3 regions of the Pseudoduganella sp. jia 12 genome follow, and region 3 is predicted to be linked to each of the others. Evidence: predicted binding sites of a transcription regulator. Region 3 holds the regulator's gene; each other region holds the start of a gene.

Region 1 (3,278 bases), on a different contig from region 3:
TGCCACCCGGGCGTCGGCTTCGGCCAATGCGACTTTCAACTGTTGCAACATCGGGCTATAGCCTCGACCCGGGTCGGTAGGAGCGGCACGGGTCTTGGCCTCCAGTACCTTGCGCTCCTCAAGCTGCGCGATCAGGCGACGTGTCGAGATAATGTCGGGATGAGCCTCGGTGTACTGCAACAGCAGTGCATCGAGTGACTTGTTGAGGGCCAGGATGCGGCCGTCGAGTTCGGGGTTGTCGATCGAGGCTGCCGTAAGATCGGTGCCGAGGATCGGCTCGTCGCCCTGAATCTGCGCATTGATTGCATTGCGGGCCTGCTCGGCCTCGACAAGCTCGAGCTTTGCGGCATTCAGTGCATCGGTTGACATCAGCAGTTGCGATCCATAGTCAACGCCTTGCCTTGGCAACAGGGTGTTGTTCTTCAGCTTGAACTCCTTCACCGAGTTCTCCGCAGCCAGCAGCTTGTCTTCATATGCGCGGATCTGGTCATCGATGAATTGCACGGCCTTGTCCGACTCGCCTTTCTTGCCCTTCAAACCGCCTTCGACAAAGATCGTGAGCAGCGCTTGCACCACGTCGCGCACGAGACGCGGATCGCTATTGCTGTAGCTGATCGTATAGATGTCATAGGTGCTGGTGCCACCGATGCGGATCTTCTGCATGAGTTCTTCGACCTGCTTTTCGTGTTCGCGCGGCGTGGCTGCCTTGACATCCAGGTCGACCATGCGAATGACGCGCTCCACGTTCGGGCGGCTCAGCAGGGTGCGGCTCATGATCGCCACCTGCTGGGTAACATTCGGCATCGAGGTCATGCCCGAAAGTAACGGCTTCAGGATACTCTGCGTATCCACAGATACACGGGCGGTCGTCTGGTAGTCGTCGGGCAACAGGTAGATCTTGATCCAGCCGCAAGTTGCCACAAGCCAGGCAACGAGTATTGCGCTCCAGCGGTATTTCCAGATTCCCTTTAACCCGGACTGTAGCTGGGCGATGATTTCTTCCATAACCGGTTCTCCGCGTCAACCTAGTCCGATCGATTATATGGCTGGGTTTGGACGGTCGGGTCCGTACCTGCTGAGCTCTTGCGTCCTGTCAAAAAAAAAGCGTACCGCCAGTGACCTCGGCGGTACGCTCACCAGTAACGCGATCAGTCGCTCAGGATTTGCGACGGCGGTTGACCAGCGACATGCTGAGCAGGCCTGCAGCCAGGATGGCCAGCGTTGCCGGTTCCGGTACTTCCTCCTGCAGCGCGTCGGCAAACGTGTTGTGTTGAATCGTCAGCTGGTAGGTCCTGCCCGCAACCAGGACATCGCTGGTGGCCGTCAGGAAACCAGCGAAATCGTACTCCGACGTGCCTGTCAGGGCATGCGTGCGGCTGACGAGCGAGTCACCATTGATTTCCTCCGGTGAATAGGACAGCACGGAAGCGCCGGTCTCCAGATCCTGAATCTGGATGCTCCACGACAGGCGTGCGTTGGCCACGGACAGGTCGCTGGCACCCGCCGGGGTATGCGCCAGGGTATGCGCATCGGCATCGAAATTGACGGTGATCGAATCCGCCGCGTCGAGAGCGAACACGAACGACGTCGTCGTGCCGGTGTTGGCATTGCCCGATGCGGTATCCGAGCCTGAGCCAACCGAGGCGGTTGCGCGGGTATTCGCCGTCGCGCCGCCGGGGGTAATGGCCGAACCGGCCAGTTCGGTGTCACCGTAGCCGAACGTGCTGAGGACGGCGGGCACGGGGATCTGGCCAAAGCGTGGCACCAGCGGCACCGACGGGCAAGCCCCGACGCAGATCGGGCCAATTGCACTGCTCAGCGGCGGGGGCAGGCTGCCAACGGTTGCCGTTGCAAGGCGGGTGTTGTTTACGACCAGCGTCGAGAAGTCATTCGCCGCATACTGGGTTCCCCCGGAATTCACGAAAATCAGGTTATTGATGTTCAGGATGGAATCCGCATAAGCATGTGCCTGGGCGCTGCCGGCGGCGCTGAACGCGAGCGTTACAGCGGCGGCCGTGACCAGAAAGCCTTTCCTGATGATATTCATGGCTTGCTACTCCTTGATAAGTGGTTATGGCCAGAGAATCTGTGCCGACGAGCCACTACTCAGCAGCATTCGTGCCACTTGCTGATACGTATGCAGAATCAAGACCTTACGAAAATGCGTCGCGGCGTCGTCGTCGATATGCAAAAAAGTCCGACGTTCCACGGAACTCACTGCCCGAACAGCGGTCTGATGTGCATCGACCTTCAAGACTTCAGGAGCAGACGTGCAACACGACGACACCATCATTTCCTTCGAAGCTGCCGCGAAATTGCGCGATTTGGTGATTCGGGAGCAGGAAGCCGGCGTGGCCCACACCCATTCGATCGACATGCAGCTCTTCCATATCCGCATGGCCAGTACCGACGGTCACCGTGAGGCCGCAAACTTGTTATTACGCAAAATGTACGGCTGGCGGGGCTATGATATCGATGCCGACAGCGAGCACGCGCCCAACCGCATTACGCTCTATGCGGAGACTGCCGGAACCACGGTCGGCACCATGTCGCTGTGTCTCGACGATCCCGAAATCGGCCTCCCGGCGGATGAAAACTTTCGCGACAAGCTCGACGAGCTGCGGTCGGAAGGAAGGCTTCTCTGCGAGCCTTCCCGGCTGGCCATCGACAAGGACGTCACAAAACGCGTCTTTGCATCGCTGATCCATATTTCTTATATTTATGCGCACAACATTCATCACTATTCGGACTATGTCATCGAAGTCAACCCGCGCCACGTGATGTTCTACAAGAGAATGCTGGGCTTCCGCGATTTCGGTGGAGAGCGGCCCTGTACCCGGGTGAGCGCGCCGGCCGTGCTGTTGCGCCTCGAACTGGAATACATGAGAGAACAGATCCGCGCCTTTGCGGGCCAGATGGAGCATGCTCCAGGCGAGCGATCGTTCTACCCGTATTTCTTCCCGCTGCGCGATGAACCCGGCATTACGACACGCCTCAAGCAGGGGCGTGACTGACATGGGCGGCACGGTGGAGGCGCTGGCGGCATGGCGCCGGCTGCTGGGGCAGGACCGCGTGCTGGACGATGCGCCGACACTGGACCGCTACGCCGCCAGTACGTCATCCTGGAGCACGCGGCCGCTCGTCATTCTCAGGCCGGGCAGCACCGCCGAAGTGGCGCAGGTGGCCCGCACGGCCACGGAATACAGGGTACCGCTGTACCCGATCAGCGCCGGCCGCAACTGGGGCTATGGCGACGCCTGCGCGCTTGCCGACGGCCA
Region 2 (3,278 bases), on a different contig from region 3:
CCGCTTCATCCGTTCATTGCCGGGCGCAGGTGGAGACTTACGGCAAGACCGGGGTGGAGATGGAGGCGCTCACGGCTGTGCAGGTGGGGTTGCTGACCGTTTATGACATGTGCAAGGCCGTCGATCGCGGCATGGTCATGAGCGAGATCCGCGTGCGGGAGAAGCATGGCGGGAAGTCGGGGGACTGGTCGGCGACGAGCTAAGCTGACCCTTCGGCGGGTATTCAGGCTGGCGGCACCCGGGCCATGCCGAAACTCTTGCCGGTCGTTTCGATGCTTCCGACATGCCTTTCCATCGTTGCGTTATCGGCTGCCGCGCAACTGTTCATGAAGCCGAAGACAGGTATCCCGGCCACGTCGTTGACGCATTTTGCATAGTGATTTGCCGAGTTGCAGCCGAGGAGCAGAATTTTTCGGGTGTTCGGCGCCCATCCCACGGTCTTCCAGAACAGCGCGCCGCCATCCCACAGCGTCGTTCCCGTGGCATCGGTATGCCACGGTTGCACTTCCTTGAAAGAGCTGAATTCGTCGGAAAGAATGGGGCCGTCGAGCGCGCCGTTGTGCGCGATGCAGATGAACGTCCTGGCTTCGGCCAGGTACTCGTAGAAGTCGGTGCTCGTGCGCCCTTTGGGCGGGCTGCTGATGGGCAGGAATCCGACGAATGCGCTCGGCGGAGAAGTCGGGCTCGGTACCACGACCGTCTTGAACACCATCGCATCGCCGGAATAAATACTCGCTCGCAGATGAAGGCCGACCCGCTGGAGATTTTTCGAATCCGGTCCCGTCCCTGCCGCAATCAGTAGCGCATGCATGGCAATCCTTTCAAGGATGGCTGACTTTGGTGCCCGTTCAGCGGGCTGCCAGGCGCTGCCATGGCGACGCCGGCGCCGTTCGCTTGCACTGCCGGGTTTGGATGCCGATGGCCGAAAAATGCAGGACAAAGACAGATTAGACCGTTTTTACACTGGCTGGTGATTTTTCTCCGCGCGTCGCCATGCGTGGCAGCGCGGCTTGCCGGGCGCAATGACGATACTGTCGGACATAAAAAAACCGGGCTGGAAAGCCCGGTTTTTTGACATCTGGGAGTGCGGCGGATCAGTTTGTCGTAGGTGTCGTAGCAGCAGCAATATTGTTCTTGGTGATCAAGCCCTGCGCCGCAGTGTTCGTGATGTTTTCGCCGTAGGTGTTATTCCAGGTCACGGCGCTACCGCCGGCATCCGGAGCGTCCGGGGTCATGATGATCGTGCCATTGGCGCCGGTACCGATATTCTGCGTCGTCAGGGTGATCACGCCGCTGCCGGTGATCGTTGCGCCCGACACTTCCTTGGTCGGCGTGAAGGCTGGCAGGGATGGACCGTTGGCAGCATTGTCCGTGTTGCAGACCGTTGCATCGTTACCGTTTTCCTGGATGCACAGGCCAACAGCGGTCTTCAGCGGACCGGCCGATGCCAGCGCATTGCCGACCTTGGCCTTGATCGTGTAGTCCGTATAAGCGGGAATCGCGACGGCCGCCAGGATACCGATAATGGCGACAACGATCATCAGTTCGATCAGGGTGAAACCGGCTTGGGCTTTCTGGTTCATGGATTTCATGGTGTTGCTCCTTCAGGTAGAAACGAAACGGGTTGGGATGGTTTATGTAGAGCAATCACCGTGCCAGCCCGGTTTGATCTATTTCCAAGGCGAAAAACGTCATTTATGATAGTTCCAGGTGGAAATAGTGACAAAATCCGTCACTTCCATGTTCGTAGATTGTCAGCTGCGGGATTCGTCACCTGACGAATTTTGTCAGCCGAGCCTGAATGCCATGCGTGTGCCCGAAAGATCCAGCACGTCGCCATCGGCCAGCGGGTGCGGCAGTTTCCCCAGCGGCGCCTCGTTCAACAAGGGAATCCGGTCGCCATCGGCGTGGACGGCGGCATAGCCGGCTTCGGTCCGGGTGATGACGACGACCTGCACACCGGCACGGCCGAGGCTGGTCTGTGGCTTGTTCAGTTCCAGCGCCCGGCCGGCATTGCTGCCGTTCAGGACTTCGATGCGGGCAGGTGGCAATACCAGTGGCACGGCGGGAATGCCGCTGATCGGCCGGATGCCATCGGCCACGAATTCGACGCGGTACTTCGCCAACTTGATCGTGTCGCCATGCTGCAAATGATGTTTACCCACGCGGTGGCCATTGACGAAGGTGCCGTTCGTCGAATACAGGTCTTCCAGGAACGAATCGTCGAGGATCGTCGTGATCGCCGCGTGTTCGCCGCTCACGGTCTGGTGTTCGAGCACGATGTCGTTATGAGGGTGGCGGCCGATCGTCATGCGCTCCTTTGTCAGCTGCACGGTTTTTTCCAGCACGCCATCGCGGGAAATCAGGATCTTCGCCAACGCATCGCCTCCAGACGGGTTCACCAAAACAAACGGGGGCCGAAGCCCCCGTCATTATTCCGCAAAAGCGGAGCACATTGCTGTTATTACAGCATGGCCTTCAGCAGCTTGGCCATCTCGGACGGGTTCTTCGTCACGGTGATGCCGCACTCTTCCATGATTGCCAGCTTGGCTTCGGCGGTATCGGCACCGCCGGAGATCAGCGCGCCGGCGTGGCCCATGCGCTTGCCCGGAGGAGCGGTGACACCGGCGATGAAGCCGACGACCGGCTTCTTCATGTTGTCCTTGATCCAGCGCGCCGCGTTGGCTTCGTCAGGACCGCCGATTTCGCCGATCATGATGACCGCGTCGGTGTCCGGATCTTCGTTGAACATGCGCATCACGTCGATGTGCTTCAGGCCGTTGATCGGGTCACCGCCGATGCCGACTGCCGACGACTGGCCCAGGCCCAGCGCGGTCAGCTGGCCAACGGCTTCGTACGTCAGCGTGCCAGAACGGGACACCACGCCGATACGGCCTTTCTTGTGGATGTGGCCCGGCATGATGCCGATCTTGATTTCGTCAGGCGTGATCAGGCCAGGGCAGTTCGGGCCCAGCAGCAGGGTCTTCGAACCGGCTTTGGCCATGCGATCCTTGATTTCCATCATGTCGCGGACAGGAATGCCTTCGGTGATGCAAATCGCCAGTTCCAGCTCGGCTTCCACAGCTTCCCAGATCGCGGCGGCGGCGCCTGCCGGCGGCACGTAGATCACGGAAACGGTTGCACCGGTTTCCGAAGCCGCTTCCTTGACGGTTGCGTAGATTGGAATGCCTTCGAAATCTTCGCCGGCTTTCTTCGGGTTCACGCCTGCCACGAAGGCTTCACGGCCGTTCGCGTAGTCGCGGCAACCGCGGGTGTGG
Region 3 (3,278 bases):
CGCCGTCAGTGCCAGGTACACGCCCAGCCTGCCTGGCGCGTGGGACAGGAAATAACTGCCACCCACGTCGGGGAACAGGCCGATGTTCACCTCGGGCATCGCCAGCCGTGTGCGGTCGGTCACCACGCGCACGCTGCTGTGCGGACCGCCCTGGGCAATGCCCATGCCGCCGCCCATCACCACGCCATCCATCAAGGCCACGTAGGGCTTGGTAAAGCAATGCACGAGGTAGTTCAGCGCGTATTCCTCGGTGAAGAAATCCTCGATCTGCGCACTGCCGCCCTGCGGCGTCGCTGTGCCGGCGGCATGGAAGAAGCGGATGTCGCCACCGGCGCACAGCGCCTTCTCGGTGGTGCTGCGGACGACGACGGCGGCGATGTCGCCGTCGTCGCGCCAGGCCAGCAGCGTGCCGGTAATCGCGCGGATCATGTCGAGCGACAATGAATTCAATGCCCTGGGCCGGTCGAGCGTGATGAAGCCGGTGCCATTGCGCACCTTGGTATGGACGTGGTCGGTCATGGTGTCTCGCATCGTTGTCGTTATTGGCCTCATTCTAGCCATGGATGCGGATGATGTGGCGTAAAAGGTGAACTGAAGGTGAACTGAAGGTGAACTGCGGCGAACTGCAGTGAACTGCGGGAATACGGTGGGGTGCGGACGTAACAAAGGGCGCATTGCGCGCCCTTCTGTTGCTGCAGCCAAAGGGCTGCGACCTGCATCCGGCGTTATGCGGGTGACGCGGGAATCTCGATCTCGCTCAGGTGCTTGATGGTTTCATGATTATGGTTCTGCACTTTATCCTTGTGCTTCATGACCTGGCGATCCAGCTTGTCGATCAGCGAGTCGATGGCCGCATACAGGTCCTGCGCGACGCTTTCGACAAACACGGTCTTGCCCGACATGCGCAGGTTGATTTCCGCCTTCTGCCTTTTTTCTTTCTCGGTGAGATTATCTACACTCAGGATCACACTTACATCGATCAGCTGATCGAAATGCCGTCTAACGCGTTCCAGCTTGCTCTGCACATACTCGCGAATGGCAGGGGTTACGTCGATATGGTGTCCACTGATGGTCAGATTCATACACACACTCCTAAAGAAGATCAATCCAGGTTCGTGCAGCTTCCGCCATCGAAATGCGGCGGCGCAGAGGAACCCATACACTACAGATTGCTTACAAGGACTTGCGGAGGCTGACTGGGGGAATTTTCAATGCTTCGCGATATTTGGCAACAGTGCGTCGCGCAATCACCATGCCTTGTTCACCCAGCATGTCCGCAATCTTACTGTCGGATAAAGGGTTCTTCGGGTCTTCGGCTCCTGTGAATTGCACGATCAGCGCCCGGATCGCAGTCGAGGAAGCTTCCCCACCAGCTTCGGTTGCGACGTGGCTGCCAAAAAAATACTTCAACTCAAACATGCCGTGCGGGGTGAGCATATATTTTTGAGTTGTTACCCGAGAGATAGTACTCTCGTGCAGACCCAGTGTATCAGCTATTTCACGCAACACAAGGGGCCTCATTGCCACAGCGCCATGCGAGAAAAAGTTCTTCTGCCGCTCGACGATGGCCTGGGCCACGCGGAGAATCGTGTCGAAGCGCTGGCGCATATTCTTGATCAGCCACTTTGCTTCCTGCAGCTGGGCATTCATCTGCGTTTCGCCCTTGCCCTGCTTGAGCAGGCTGGCATACAGCGCGTTTACGCGCAGGCGTGGCATCACGTCGTTGTTCAGCGTGACCACCCAGCCGCTGCGGCCTTTCCTGACCACGACATCCGGTACGACATAGTCTGACACGTCGGCCGCGAAGGCGGCGCCCGGATGCGGATTGCATTGCCGAATGACGGCTTGTGCCTCGCGCAAGTCTTCGTCGTCGCAATCGAGTGCCTTCTTCAGCTTGTTGAAGTCGCGCTGCGCGAACCACTGCAAGTGCTTTTCAACGATGCACAGCGCCATCCGCCGCGTGACCATCGGCACGCCAGGCATGCGCCGGATCTGCAGCGCCAGGCATTCGGAAGCGTTGCGCGCACCGATGCCCGCCGGGTCGAAGCTCTGCAGCAGCTTCAGCGCGGTGCGCAATTCGTCGAACTCGATCTCCAGCTCTTCCGGCATGCGTGCATGGATGTCTTCCAGGCTCTCTTCGAGATAACCGTTATCGTCGAGCGCATCGATGATCAGCTCCACCAGGGCCCGGTCGCGCGGCTCCAGCACCGTCACGCGCATCTGCTCCATCAGGTGTTCGCGCAGGCTGCGGTGGCTGGCCTCGAGCTGCGGGCGGCCGTCGTCATCGTCCGGTCCCTTGCCGCTGCCCGCACTGCTCCAGTCGGTATCGCCGGCGCCAGGGTCGAGGCCTTCGCCCTCGCCACCTTCGAACGGCTCGGGCTCCGGCGCCGCCGGCGCATCCTGCGGCGGACCGCCTTCGGGAGGCGCCTCTCCGGGCGCCTGCGTGGTGTTGATCGCCCCATCGCCCAGCAGGCGCACGGAACGGTCGAGCGGATCGTCGAGCCGCTCGAGCAGCGGGTTATCGGTCAGCAGCTGTTCCAGTTCCTGGTGCAGCTCCAGCGTGGACAATTGCAGCAGCCGGATCGACTGCTGCAATTGCGGCGTCAACGCGAGGTGCTGGGAAGTACGCAGTTGCAAAGACTGTTTCATGGCTGGTTCATGGCTGCTGGTTCATGGCTGCTGGTCATGTCTCATTATCGGTGGAACAACGCGGTCCAAGTGCTTACATGCGGAAATGTTCACCAAGATAGACACGGCGCACGGACTCGTCGGCGATGATGTCGTCGGGCCGGCCGGAGGCCAGCACGCTGCCCTGATTGATGATATACGCCCGGTCGCAGATGCCCAGCGTTTCACGCACGTTATGATCCGTGATCAACACGCCGATGCTGCGTTCCTTCAGGAAGCGCACGATGCGCTGGATCTCGATCACGGCGATCGGGTCGACACCGGCAAACGGCTCGTCCAGCAGCACGAAGCGGGGATTGGTCGCCAGCGCGCGGGCGATCTCCACGCGGCGGCGTTCGCCACCGGACAGCGACAGCGCCGTGTTCTCGCGCAGCTTCTCGATCTGCAGGTCGGCCAGCAGCGCATTCAGCCGCTCGTCGATCTCGGCCTTGCCGAGCGCCTTGCCGTCCACCTTCTGCAGCTCCAGCACGGCGCGGATGTTTTCTTCCACGGTCAGCTTGCGGAACACCGACGCTTCCTGCGGCAGGTACGACAGGCCGAGGGTGGCGCGCTTGTGGATCGGCAGGCTGGAGATGTCGGTACCGTCGAGG

The links. The regulator sigma-54, encoded in region 3, starts transcription at its own class of promoters, with help from an activator protein. The targets are predictions, from matches to a motif close to TGGCANGNAANCTGCTTT.
Region 1: the regulator sigma-54 is predicted to act here: its motif matches at 2,107-2,124, upstream of ACY65G_RS22410 (EDSAP-1 family PEP-CTERM protein).
Region 2: the regulator sigma-54 is predicted to act here: its motif matches at 1,641-1,658, upstream of ACY65G_RS10395 (pilin).

The regions. Positions count from the first base shown of each region.
Region 1 is NZ_JBUXKP010000010.1:311,746-315,023, forward strand. Features, by position in the region: gene ACY65G_RS22405 (XrtA system polysaccharide chain length determinant) at 1-1,005, opposite strand, end outside; gene ACY65G_RS22410 (EDSAP-1 family PEP-CTERM protein) at 1,157-2,047, opposite strand; gene ACY65G_RS22415 (N-acyl amino acid synthase FeeM domain-containing protein) at 2,271-3,014, shown strand; gene ACY65G_RS22420 (FAD-binding oxidoreductase) at 3,016-3,278, shown strand, end outside.
Region 2 is NZ_JBUXKP010000004.1:255,799-259,076, reverse strand. Features, by position in the region: gene moaC (cyclic pyranopterin monophosphate synthase MoaC) at 1-203, shown strand, start outside; gene ACY65G_RS10400 (hypothetical protein) at 224-811, opposite strand; gene ACY65G_RS10395 (pilin) at 1,095-1,592, opposite strand; gene ACY65G_RS10390 (FHA domain-containing protein) at 1,788-2,378, opposite strand; gene sucD (succinate--CoA ligase subunit alpha) at 2,465-3,278, opposite strand, start outside.
Region 3 is NZ_JBUXKP010000007.1:254,183-257,460, forward strand. Features, by position in the region: gene ACY65G_RS17485 (enoyl-CoA hydratase/isomerase family protein) at 1-519, opposite strand, end outside; gene hpf (ribosome hibernation-promoting factor, HPF/YfiA family) at 726-1,082, opposite strand; gene ACY65G_RS17495 (RNA polymerase factor sigma-54) at 1,174-2,649, opposite strand; gene lptB (LPS export ABC transporter ATP-binding protein) at 2,723-3,278, opposite strand, start outside.